DNA from 2 places in the Marinobacter psychrophilus genome. Region 1 is predicted to be linked to the other one. Evidence: predicted binding sites of a transcription regulator. Region 1 holds the regulator's gene; the other holds the start of a gene.
What was found. The regulator FliA, encoded in region 1, starts transcription of late flagellar genes. The targets are predictions, from matches to a motif close to CTAAAGTTTNNNNNNNNNNNGCCGNTAA.
Positions count from the first base shown of each region.

Region 1 (6,683 bases):
GATCTGGAACAGTTATTGCTTAAGTCTGTACAGCAGAGTCAACAATCCGGCGCGCAGGACGATATCGGGCTAGTGCTAGAGCCGAACATGGTGGAAAAACTCCAGCGCTCACTGCAAGACAGCGTGCAGCGCCAGGAAGTGCTCGGTAAACCAGCGATTCTGCTGGTGTCTGGCCCGCTGCGGCCGGTGCTTGCAAAGTTCGCCAGTTACGGCATAGAACGCCTGCACGTTCTGTCTTATCAGGAAGTGCCGGATAACAAACAGATTACCATCGTAGCGTCGGTAGGCCAGTAACGGCGCAGACGACACTCGGATAACGTCAGCCGCGTTCCCGGCAAAGGATGAGAAAGCATGAAAGTAAAACGTTTTTTTGCACCTACAATGGCCGCAGCCCTGAAGCAGGTCAGCGAACACATGGGGCCGGATGCGATGATACTTTCCAACCGCCGGGTAGATGGCGGCGTTGAAATTGTGACGGCCCTCGATTACGACGAAAACATGGCGCGCCAACGCCTGGGTGACAAAGCGGTGGCAGCCACCAGCGGCACTCACCTGGCAGAGCTGCAGGCAGACCAGCAGCGCCACCTGGAAGACGAGCTTGGCCGCTCCCGTGAGCGCATCCGTGGTGTGCGCGATCAGCGCGCCGACAGCCAGGCCGGTTACGGTTCCATTGCTGAAACTGTCAATGGCTTTGCTGACATGACCAGTGCAGATCCGTTTGCAGAGGGCGGCATAACTTTGCCGTCCGGCGCTGACGAGCGTAACCAAGATGCGGCAGCGCAAAGCGGTCAGCCTGCGGGTTATGCCGGGGAGCTTGCGGCCATGCGTTCTGAAATGAGCAGTCTGCGCGAGCTGGTGAGCGGTCAGACCGCGCCTGCCTCGTTAAAAGACACCAGTGCTGGCGCCAATGTTACGGCGCTTCAGCAGCGCTTGGCAGAACGTTTGGGTGAGTTCGGCCTTAGCCGCGAGCTGTCTGACGATCTCGCTCGCCGTCACCAAGCCGTGCGCCTGGAGGATGGCTGGAAGCAGTCTCTCAAAATGCTGGTTAACGGTGTGCGTACCCCACGCCAGGAATGGCTGGATGAAGGCGGCGTATTTGCTCTGGTTGGACCTACTGGAGCGGGTAAAACCACCACCATCGGCAAACTGGCGGCACGCTACGTGCTGCGCCACGGAGCCGACTCGCTGGCGTTGATTACCACCGATCGTTATCGGGTTGCGGCGCACGAGCAATTGTTTGTGTTTGGCCGTATTCTTAACGTGCCGGTTCGGGTGGTTGATGAAAGCCACCCGCTGGATGAAATTCTGGATGAGTTGTCTGATCGTCGCCTGGTATTGATTGATACCGCCGGGCTGACCAGCACCGATCGGGGCTATCAGGAACAATTGGCCGAGCTGGTCCGCAGTCATCACAAAATCCGTACACATTTGGTGGTGTCTGCCACCAGCCAGCCGCGGATTATGAAATCCGTATGGCATTGCTATAAGATGGCAAACCTTGCCGGTTGTGTGATTACCAAGATCGACGAGGCTCTGACTCTGGGCGAAGCGCTGGGATTTGTTATGGAAACCAGTCTGCCGGTGGCTTGGTACACCGACGGCCAGAAAATACCCCAAGACTTGCACCCGGCGAAAGCGCTTGCGCTGGTGCAACTCGGTGTAGAACGTCTGAAGGGTTTGCGGCAGGAGCAGGCAGTTGCCAGCGGGTCTTGAAAATGCCGGTTGTAAAAGCATCACAGCAAGCGGGCAGTGTAGAACAGTGGGGTAACGGCTACATCCGTTCCCGGTTAAACATGGCAAGAGGCCATCATCAGTATGAGTAAAGCACATCCGGTTCAGGTAATTGCGGTCACTGGCGGTAAAGGTGGCGTTGGCAAAAGTAATGTGTCGGTCAACCTGAGCATTGCTCTGGCGCAAAAGGGCCGTCGGGTGGTGCTGTTAGACGCCGACCTGGGGCTTGCCAATATCGATGTGCTGTTAGGCTTGAAAACCAAGCGCAATCTGCAAGACGTACTCAATGGCGACTGTGACTTGCGTGACGTGCTGGTAGACGGCCCCGGCGGCATCAAGATTGTGCCGGCCTCATCAGGTACCCAGCGCATGACCCAGCTCAGTGCTATGGAGCATGCCGGGCTGATTCACGCCTTCAGTGACATCGCCGACCAGATCGACATACTGATTGTGGATACGGCCGCTGGCATCTCCGAATCGGTGGTCAGCTTTTTGCGGGCATCCCAGGAACTGCTGCTGGTGGTGTGCGACGAGCCTACTTCGATTACCGATGCCTACGCCTTAATCAAGTTGATGAATCGCGATTACCACACCAACCGCTTCCGGATTCTGGCCAATCAGGTGAACACCGAACAAGAAGGCCGTCTTTTGTATGAAAAACTGACCCGGGTTACAGAACGTTTTCTGGATGTAGCGTTACAATATGTAGGTATAGTGCCTTTTGACGAGGCCGTTAAAAAAGCGGTGCGGCGTCAGCAAGCGGTGTTGGAAGCTTATCCGCAAGCAAAAGCCTCGCTGGCCATAAGGGCTCTCGCTGAAAAAGTGGACAGTTGGCCGCTGCCATCATCGCCGCGGGGCCATCTCGAATTCTTTATAGAGCGGCTCGTCCAAGTTTAAAACACATCCCGTACAAAAAGCGGATTTATGACACTGGTGAAAGATCTCGGAGTCTATCAACGGTCGGGTGCTTCAGACGCTTGCTGGCTGATTGAAGAGCATGCGCCTCTGGTCAAGAAAATTGCCCTCCATCTGCTGGCACGATTGCCCGCCAGTGTCCAGCTGGAAGATCTTATGCAGGCTGGCATGATTGGTTTGCTTGAGGCGTCGCAGCGCTACGCCACGGGTAAAGGTGCGACCTTTGAAACCTACGCCGGTATTCGAATCCGTGGCGCCATGGTGGATGAAATCCGCAAAGGCGACTGGGTTCCGCGTTCGGTGCACCGAAACTCCCGGCGCATTTCCAACGCTATCAAAGCTGTAGAGGGCCGCGAAGGCCGCGAAGCCCACGATGTCGAAGTGGCTGCTGAGCTGGATATGACGCTGTCGGAATACCACAGTTGCCTGGCCGACTCCAACAGCGGTCGGCTTTTCAGTTTGGACGAGCTCAATGATTCCGGCGAACTGCCGATAGAACAATCAAAGACGGATGATAATCCGCTGCACGGGGTGTCAGAGTCCGCCTTCCGTAACAGTTTGGCGGCGGCCATTGAAACCCTGCCAGAACGTGAAAAACTGGTGCTGAGCCTCTATTATCAGGAAGAGTTGAACCTGAGGGAAATCGGTGCTGTGCTGGACGTCAGCGAAAGCCGGGTCAGCCAGATTCACAGCCAGGCTGCCTTGCGCTTACGAAGCCGGTTAGCCGACTGGAAAACAGACCATACATAATTCTAGCGCCTGCAGCCCGCGAGTTGCGGGCAGAGATGCAACGAGATCCGACTAGATTTCAACGATTGGAGGTCCTCATTGGACAAAAATATGAAGATCCTTATTGTGGACGATTTTTCCACAATGCGGCGCATTATCAAAAACCTGCTGCGTGACTTGGGCTTTACCAACACCGACGAAGCTGACGATGGCAATACAGCATTGCCGATGCTGAAAACCGGTAAGTACGATTTTCTGGTGACTGATTGGAATATGCCCGGCATGTCTGGTTTTGACCTGCTCAAGCATGTTCGCGCCGATGATCAGCTCAAAGCCCTGCCGATCCTGATGGTGACGGCTGAAGCCAAGCGCGACCAGATTGTCGCTGCGGCGCAGGCCGGTGTGAACGGCTACATTATAAAGCCGTTCACTGCCGCTGTTCTCAAAGAAAAAATCGAAAAAATCTTTGAGCGAATTCAGTAACCGGGGAGTGGATACAAGCCATGAACAAGTCAAAAGGTGAGCGCCATGCCCTGGAACCAGAGCTGACGGAAAAATTAAAGCAACAGTCCGAACAGCTGGTTGACAGCGTGCACGCGGGCGACTATCCCCGCGCTATGGCGATGATCAGCGAGCTTGCAGAAGTGCGAAATCAAGGTCTGTATCACGAAGTAGGGCGGCTAACCCGCAGCCTGCACGAAGCCATGCGTAATTTTCAGATTGATCCGCGCAACCCCGAACAGCGAGAAGCTCTGTCAAAAATGACCGATGCCTCCGATCGCCTGGAATACGTAGTGAAAATGACTGGCCAAGCGGCGAATCGGACCATGGATCTGGTTGAAGAAAGCATGCCAGTTACCCGTCATTTGCAAAGCGAAGCCCAAGATCTGCATCAGCAGTGGCAGCGCCTGCGGCGGCGGGAGATGGCACCGACCGAATTCCGCGAGTTGCACGCCCGCATGGATCAGTTTTTGGCGGCGTTGAGTACTGACGCCGGCAAACTGTACGGTAATCTCTCAGAAATTTTGCTGGCTCAGGATTATCAAGATCTGACAGGTCAGGTGATTCAAAATGTAATCACCCTTGTGCGTGAAGTGGAAGAAAACCTGGTAAGCCTGGTGGTGATGGCCGGCCACGTAGACCAGTTGACCGGTACCGTGCACCAGATGGAGGACAATCAGCCTTCGGCTGAGCAGGGTGTGGGTCCGCAAATGATGCCAGAACAACGCAAAGATGTGTTGTCTGGTCAGGTTGACGTGGATGACCTTTTGTCCAGTCTTGGTTTCTGAGCAATGAGGAACAAACATGTCGTTTGATGGCGATGAAGAAATCCTGCAGGACTTTCTGGTTGAAGCCGGCGAGATTCTTGAGCTGCTGTCTGAGCAGCTCGTGGACCTGGAACAGAATCCTGACGACAGCAATTTACTGAATGCGATCTTTCGTGGTTTTCACACGGTCAAAGGCGGAGCAGGCTTCTTGCAGTTAGATGCCTTGGTAAACTGCTGTCACTCGGCGGAAAACGTATTCGACACCCTGCGCAACCATAAGCGCAAAGTAACCTCTGAGCTGATGGACGTCGTGCTGGAAACTCTGGACAACGTGAATGCCATGTTTGAAGAGGTGCGTCAGCGTGAAGCGCCCACGCCGGCGCCGCAGGAACTGATTGAGCGGCTGGATCAGCTGGCATTGCCTGAAGGCGAAGCTGCGATTCATTCAGCTGCGCCCGTCAGCGCTGACCAGGGAGACATTACCGATGACGAATTCGAACAGCTGCTCGACGCCCTGAACGGCGACGAAACAGCGTCTGCGCCTGCTAGCGAAACCGGTGTAGTTAGCCCGGTTGCGAGCGGCAATGACGACATCAACGACGACGAATTCGAAGCTCTTCTCGATCAACTTCACGGCAAGGGCCAGTTTGCCGGCGTCCCGGCCGCGCTGGCAGCCAACAAAGAAACCGTGGCCGAGACGAGCAGTGCCCAGCCAACCGATATCTCTGACGACGAATTCGAAGCACTGCTGGACCAGCTTCACGGCAAGGGCGGTAGCCCGACAGGAGCCGTTGCGGCCGAGTCTACCGCGCCAGCGTCCGCGAAAAAGCCGGAACCAGCCAAGGTTCCAATAGCGGCCAAAGCTCCAGCTGAACCGGCACAAGTCAAAGCCAAAGCGCCGACCCGCGAGGCTGCCCATGCCGCTGCGGAAACCAGCGTGCGGGTAGACACTAAACGCCTGGACGACATCATGAATATGGTGGGCGAGCTGGTGCTGGTGCGAAACCGCCTGCAACGCCTGGGTGATCAAAGCGCAGACGAGCAGATGCATAAAGCAGTAGCCAATCTGGATCTGGTTACCACCGACCTACAGGCCGCTGTCATGCAAACCCGCATGCAGCCCATCAAGAAAGTGTTTGGTCGTTTCCCGCGGGTGGTACGTGACCTCGCTCGCAGCCTGAAAAAAGAAATCAATCTGGTGATGCACGGTGAAGACACCGATCTTGACAAGAATCTAGTGGAAGCATTGTCGGATCCGTTAGTGCACCTGGTACGCAACTCGGTGGACCACGGCATTGAAATCCCGGCAGAGCGGGAACGGGCCGGTAAGCCTAGAGTGGGCACCATTACTTTATCGGCGGAACAAGAGGGTGATCACATCCTGCTGTTGATCACCGACGATGGCGCTGGCATGAACGCCGACGTGTTGCGCCGGAAAGCCGTCGAGAAGGGCATGTACGACCAAGACGGCGCCGACCGGCTGACCGATCAAGAATGCTACAACCTGATTTTTGCTGCCGGTTTTTCCACCAAAGATCAGATTTCCGACGTGTCTGGCCGTGGTGTGGGTATGGATGTGGTGAAAACAAAGATCAGCCAACTCAATGGCCAGCTTAGTGTGGTGTCAAAGTTGGGTGAAGGCTCAAGCATTGTGATCAAAGTGCCACTGACTCTGGCCATCATGCCGACGCTGATGATTATGCTTGCTGACCAGTCGTTCGCATTGCCGTTGGTTAACGTAGTGGAAATATTCCACCTTAATTTGAGCAAGACCAACGTGGTAGATGGTCGCGAGTGTGTAGTGGTGCGCGACAAGGTATTCCCGCTGTTTCACATCAAGCGTTGGCTCATTCGTGGCGGTGCTGGAAGCGTTGAGCCGGAAAATAGTCATGTGGTGATTGTGTCTATGGGGACCCGCCAGGTCGGATTCGTAGTTGACCAGCTTGTAGGCCAGGAAGAAGTGGTTATTAAGCCTCTTGGGCGCGGGCTGCTGGGTACGCCGGGTATGGCGGGTGCTACTATTACCGGCGATGGCCGGAT
Region 1 is NZ_CP011494.1:1,188,385-1,195,067, forward strand. It holds gene flhA (flagellar biosynthesis protein FlhA) at 1-294, shown strand, start outside; gene flhF (flagellar biosynthesis protein FlhF) at 352-1,713, shown strand; gene ABA45_RS05270 (MinD/ParA family protein) at 1,816-2,628, shown strand; gene ABA45_RS05275 (RNA polymerase sigma factor FliA) at 2,656-3,396, shown strand; gene cheY (chemotaxis response regulator CheY) at 3,475-3,858, shown strand; gene ABA45_RS05285 (protein phosphatase CheZ) at 3,879-4,664, shown strand; gene ABA45_RS05290 (chemotaxis protein CheA) at 4,681-6,683, shown strand, end outside.

Region 2 (6,683 bases), 650 kb from region 1:
TCCAATCGAGGCAATTTCCGGACCGACCCAGGCCGCAACCAATCCACCTAACAGAACGCGGGCTGCTGCGGTACCGGCTAGCTTGGAAGGGACAGATTCCATAGCGGCAAAGCGGTATTGATGCACCACTGCAAGCCCGCTGCCGCCAAGCACCGCCGCTAGACACAAAAGGGCAAAAGCACCTTGCCAGGAGGCCAAGGCACCCACCCCAGCCGCGACCGTGCCCATAACCGTGCCCAGCATCATAACCGGCTTTCGCCCGACGCGAGCCATAAGCCAAGTAGCGGGTTTGATGGACAACACCGTACCCACCACCACGAACGCAACCGGCAAGGTCGCGTATTCAGGGCTACTGGCCAGCGCCCGGCCCTGAATACTGCCAATAAACACAATAAATGGCGCTGTGCACATGGCCATCGCCTGCGCCGCAATTAACACCCAAACATTCAATGGCATAGTTTATTTTTTTCGGTAGATAATACCCGGACTGCACTGGACCATTTCGTACAGGTTAGTTAACCCTGTAAGAGATTCCGATGCGCCCAGTATGAGATAGCCGCCCGGGTTCAAGGACGCATGAATACGGGTAAGAATGTCGCGCTTGCGCTCGGCGGAGAAATAAATCAACACATTGCGGCACATGGCAATATCAAAATTGCCTAGAAGATACCGCTCTAGTAAGTTGATTTCCTTATACTCTACCATCGCTTTTATCTGTGGCTTAATCTGCCAACGGCCGTTGGTAGCAGCGGTAAAAAACTGTTTTTGCCGCTCCGGCGACAAGCCCCGACCCATAGCAATGGCTTCATATTCGCCGCGCCGCGCCGCATCCAGAACCGTTTTGGAAATGTCGGTGGCAACGATCTTCACGTCACGCAGGCGCCCAGGGCGCAAGCGACGATACTCTTCGATTACGATTGCCGTGGAATAAGGTTCCTGCCCGGTAGAGCAGGCGGCCGACCAGATGCGTAACGGCTGTGACATTTTACGATCAGCAAAATCAGGCAGCAAAATATCCTGTAAAATGCGGAACGGATGATTGTCCCGAAACCACAGCGTTTCGTTAGTGGTCATGGCATCAATAACCACCTCGCTCAAATTATGGCGGCCCGGACGCTTCAGGCGATCGAGTAACTCGCCAAGAGAGCCGAGCTGATTGTCTTCCAGAATCCGGCGTAGCCGACTCTTCACCAGATACTGTTTATTATCTCCCAGCAGAATGCCGGATGCGTCCTGTAAAAAGGTTTTAAACGCCGTGTATTCCTGAGGAGTGATTTCAGTTTTCATGCGTTCTCGATTCTGACTGCCTGTGAGGTAACACGTTTATTTTTCATCAATAATATCCATAACCCGCTCGGCCAATTCGTCTGGGCTGAATTTCGCCATAAAATCGTCTGCCCCCACTTTCTGAACCATTGCTTTATTAAATACACCGCTCAGGGACGTGTGCAGCATAATAAACAGTTCGCTAATCAGCGGATTCTCTTTGCAGCGCGCAACCAGTGTGTAGCCGTCCATTTCAGGCATTTCAACGTCGGAAATCATCATCGAATGATGATCCGTCGCCTTCGAACCGTCGGCGGTGATCTCTCCCAGATAGTCCAACGCCTGCTTGCCGTCATTATGGGTGACAACATCCATGCCTATGGCTTTCAGGCAACGCTCGATCTGCCGCCGGGCCACACTGGAATCATCCACCACCAGCACCGGAAGATGACCTTGAATCCGCGATGCATTGCGGCTAAGGATGTCTTCACCAACGTCTTCTTTTAACGGAGCCACTTCCGAAAGAACCTTCTCTACATCAATGACCTCAATGAGTTTGTCGTCAATTTTGGTGACGGCTGTCAGGTATACATCACGGCCTGCGCCTTTGGGCGGTGGCAGAATATCTTCCCAGTTCATGTTCACAATGCCTTCCACACCACTCACCAAAAAGCCTTGGGTTTTGCGATTGTACTCGGTAATAATCACAAAACTGGTGGCCAGATCTTCTTGAGGGATGGCCGGCATGCCAATCGCCATCGCCAGATCAATAATCGGGATAGTCGCGCCGCGTGTGTAGGCCACGCCGCGAACCACCGGTAGGCTGCTGGGAATGCTGAACAGCTTAGGGCACTGCAACACCTCTTTTACCTTGAACACATTAATGCCATAAATCTGGCGCCCGCGGAGCCGGAACAATAACAACTCCAGCCGGTTTTTACCGACCATCTGCGTACGCTGGTTAACACTGTCCAATACACCTGCCATAGTTCTTTCTCCCGACGGCCGGGCTAACCGGCACAGTTTTTGCTCGCTTAAGAGTCTTGAAAGAGCAATTTTTCTGACATGCGCCAAAATATGGCGACTTCATGTCAAGTTTAACGGCCAGTGCCCGCGAATCGTGATGCCACCGGAATTATTTTTGCGCAGCACGGCCGACTTTACCAACACACCGGCAAAACAGGATGCTTTCACATTATGCGCAACCACACTCTTGTCATCGCCCTGCTCGGCCTATGCCTAAGCTCATTTGCGCTAGCAAACTCTACCGCACACGATATTCACGCTGCAGCTAATCTGTTTTTGCAACAGTTTGCCACAGAACAGGCCGCCGCAGGCTATGAAGTCAGCTATGAAAGTGCAAAACCCGACCCCAGATTGTCATTGGCTAAATGCAATGGTGCACTGGATGTCAATTTCAGCGGTGATCCTTGGAAGTCCGGCCAGCCCTCTATGTTGATCGAGTGCAGCGGGGAGCGGCCATGGCGCATGTACCTGAGCGCTACCGTAGACATTCACGGACCGGCTTTGGTGGCTAGCCGCCCACTCGCCCGTGGCGAGCGCCTCCGCGCCGATATGGTGAGCCTACAGACCGTTGTGGTGAATGCCAGCCGCCGTGGGACCATCGCCAAAGCGCAGTCAATCATTGGTATGGAGGTTCGCCGGCCAATTAACAGTGGCTCGTTGATCACCCCGGATCTGCTTGCGGCCCCTGATGCCGTGGAACGTGGCGACCATGTGATGATCACCGCCAGCAGCGGTTCTTTCACCGTGAGTTCGCGCGGAAAGGCCTTGGCCAATGCAGCTATTGGTGAGCAGGTGCTGGTAGAAAACTTGCAGTCTTCACGGACCATCAAAGGTCGGGTGACTGCACCTGGCCAGGTGCTGATTCCGATGTAAGAAACAAACGAAAACAAGACGACGCTACCCGGCACTTTCTTGCCGTTACATCGCACAAGCCCTCGCCGCCAAAGCACAAGCGGCAAAAACGAGCCGGCTACTTTTTATAGAAACATATTAAAGCTTTCCGCGACGCCGCCGTTACGCAGTTATAGACCATATTTTGCGCCCCAATCGGCGCAGCAACCAATACAGCAGGTAACAACATGTCCGTTGACTTCAATGGAATCAACCAAAGCCAAATCAACACGCAGCGCCCCACCGCCGATAAAGCCGGCAGCGCGGCCAAAAACGCAACTGCGGATCAGGCCACAGCCCAAAGCACGCAGGCCCGCGGTGAGAGTGTTAATTTGAGCAGCCAGGCCCGCGACCTTAAACAGCTAGAGCAAAAACTGGGCGACTTCCCGGAAATGAACGATGAGCAGATTTCTAAGATTCGCAGCGCTCTGGAAGATGGCAGTTACAAAGTAGACGCCCAACAATTGGCCCAGAAAATGCTTGATATGGATAAAAGCATATTCGGGTAAATAAATTATGGCCGCTATTGATGATCTAAAACACCTTCTTGCACAAGATGTCCATCAGTTGTCTGCTATGGCGGACCTTCTGCGCGATGAGAAAGAGCTACTGTCTACCTCTGACATCAAACAGCTACAGGCACTGACCGACGAAAAGAACGCCCAGCTGGAGCAAATTCGCGAACGCGCCAAACTTAAGATTCACGCTTTGGTAGCGATGGGCTTTCGTCCCGAGAGCGGCAATCCTTCCCGCTTCATTGCCGCCGCTGGCTTGACCGAACTCCACCAACTCTGGCGCCAAGCCGATCAGGCGCTGACCCAGTGTCAGCAGCTGAACCAAAACAACGGCCGGGTCATGGCCCACATGCAAAAACGCCTTGCTAGATTAAGTGATATAGTGCGCGGAGCCAGTAGCCGACAGAAACTTTACGGCGCTGGGGGCCAGCATACGGCGGTGTCATCCAGTACTATTCTGGCCAGCGCCTGACGCATTATTAGTCTGACATGCGTCGCTGCCGTGCTTTGACCACTTTTTTTAATCGCAATCTGCCAAGGTAGCCAGAGCATGCCCGCTGTAAAACGTTTTTGTCCGCATTTTTCTTTTCAGTCATAGCCGCAAGTTGCGCTCTAGTGGACACCGTCAACGCTGATGATAGCGCCATTCAGGACCTGGTTAACGTCGACGTCATAACCTCCGAAGGCCAATTTACACTTCAATTGAGGCCCGATGTGGCGCCGGATACCGTGGCTAATTTTCTGGAATACGTGCGCTCGGGCTTTTACCAAGGCACCGTATTTCACCGGGTTATTCCAGGTTTCATGGTTCAAGGCGGCGGATTTAGCTCCGAGCTGCAGTCCCAAGAAACCCGCGCCCCCATTCGCAACGAAGCCACGCCTTCATTACCAAACCTGCGTGGCACGGTGGCAATGGCGCGAACCAACGCACCAGACTCTGCTACCGCCCAATTCTTTGTCAATCTGACCGATAACGACTTTCTTAACCCAAACTCGCGCGGTGCTGGTTACGCGGTGTTTGGCAAAGTTGTTTCAGGCATGGACGTCATTGACGCCATTGCCAATACAGAAACAGGATCGCGCAAAGGCATGAGTGATGTTCCGCTTCAGGCCATTACGATTGAAAGCATGTCGCTTGTTAAAACTATGGCCCCATGACAGGGCCGGCGCTGGATCACGCTAAAATAACCTGGTTGGAGAATGGCCGGTTTTACTTAAATGGCTTCAGTAACCGAATTTATGACAAGCTCAGTCTAGAGACAATCCAGATTCAGCATGTTGAGCGAATCACGAACTCTCAGCAGACAGTCTTTACTGAGGCCGAATTTGACCTCGGGCTGGATTTTCTTACCCGTTGGCAGAACTGGATGGCTCAAAGCCCTGAACCCGGCAATGTTCTGCATTTTATTTCCCACCAGCAACACCCCCTCAGCCGTGACGATCTCAAGCGTGCAGTGTCACTCTGGCCCGAACTGGCCGAATTCAGCGAACAGCTGGTACAAGCTTGGCCACCCGCCGTGGCGGGCCTACACCGTTTAGTATTTGCGGATGGGCAAGTACGACTGACACTGCACTTCGGCCCGCAAGGCGACGCCTGGCACGACCTCAGCAAGCCCGATCCACAGCCAGCCTGCCGTCCAGATTCCGTGGTCATTATCGGCGCTGGCATTGCCGGTGCCTGCCTGGCGCGCAACCTGGCAGAACGCGGAGTGCCAGTACAAATACTGGACTCACTGGCGCCAGGCCAAGCCGCTTCGGGCAACAAGCAGGGTGCGCTTTACGCCAAGTTAGGGGTGGATTATTCGCCGCAAACGGCGCTAGCGCTATCTGCACTGCTGTTCGCAGAGCGTTTTTATCAGCAGTTTCAGGCGCACCAAAGCAGCACCGGTCACGCGCCCTTTTTTCACGCCACGGGCCTTTTACAACTGGCCTTTAACGACCACGAACAACAACGCCAGCATAAATTTTTGGCCCGCAATCACTACCCAGCCGGCGTGCTGTATCCAGTGACGGCGCAACAGGCCACCGACTTGGTGGGTGTGACAGTTCATCGCAGCGGGCTCTGGTTCCCCCAGGGCGGATGGCTGGCGCCGTCGCAATTGTGCCAAACCTTGGTGCAACATCCGCTGATCACAATACACCCACATTGCAAAGTAACCGGCTTGGTCCAAAGCGACGGCTTATGGCAAATTAGTGCGCGACAGAACAATGCGGCGACAGGGTCCGATAAACTCTTTAATCTAGAATCAGATCAATTGGTTATCTGCGCGGGTGCTCAAACCCTCGAACTGTTCCCCCAGGCATGGCTGGCACCTGGCGAGCGCCTGCGTCTAAAGCCAATTCGCGGGCAAGTCAGTCATTTACCAGCGGCTGCAATCACCTCGCCCAACGCCGTTATTTGTGGTTCGCGCTATTTAAACCCACAGCACGACGGCATAGCAGTAACCGGAGCCACATTCGACCTACGCGATGAAAACCCGCTGCCGACCACTGCCAGTCATCAGGAAAATTTGACGGAACTGGACCACTTGCTACCGGGCGTCGTAAATATTGATCATCCGGCATTGGCGGATGGCATTTTGCAGGGGCGAGTGGCTTTTCGCTGCACCACGCACGATTATCAACCAGTGGCAGGCGCCGTCGGCACGCAAAGCATGAACACGAATGCCGGTGCCTGGATGTTTACCGGTCTCGGCAGTAAGGGCCTGACATACGCGCCGCTGTTGGCAGAATACCTAGCTGATCGCATGTGTAACCAACCATCTGCCCTACCCGATGCATTGGCACAAAGACTCCGTGTCGAGCGCGTTTTACAGCAGGAATAAGGGAAGCGCCCATGTCTATCCACGTTAGTGAGCCAGGCCGGCCAATAGGAACGCGCCTGCCAGAGATATTTCGCAACCGCCGGGTGGGAGACGTGAGCGAGGTGCGCGAAAGCGCAAAAATAAAGCCGGAGTACAGCGAAACAACAGACGCAGAATTCCA
Region 2 is NZ_CP011494.1:1,842,213-1,848,895, reverse strand. It holds gene ABA45_RS08275 (MFS transporter) at 1-456, opposite strand, end outside; gene ABA45_RS08270 (CheR family methyltransferase) at 460-1,287, opposite strand; gene ABA45_RS08265 (chemotaxis protein CheV) at 1,324-2,253, opposite strand; gene flgA (flagellar basal body P-ring formation chaperone FlgA) at 2,464-3,165, shown strand; gene flgM (flagellar biosynthesis anti-sigma factor FlgM) at 3,372-3,692, shown strand; gene ABA45_RS08250 (flagella synthesis protein FlgN) at 3,700-4,170, shown strand; gene ABA45_RS08245 (peptidylprolyl isomerase) at 4,314-4,856, shown strand; gene mnmC (FAD-dependent 5-carboxymethylaminomethyl-2-thiouridine(34) oxidoreductase MnmC) at 4,853-6,523, shown strand; gene ABA45_RS08235 (CBS domain-containing protein) at 6,535-6,683, shown strand, end outside.
Region 2: a site for FliA is predicted at 3,283-3,310, ahead of flgM (flagellar biosynthesis anti-sigma factor FlgM). Genes of this name have one in related genera too.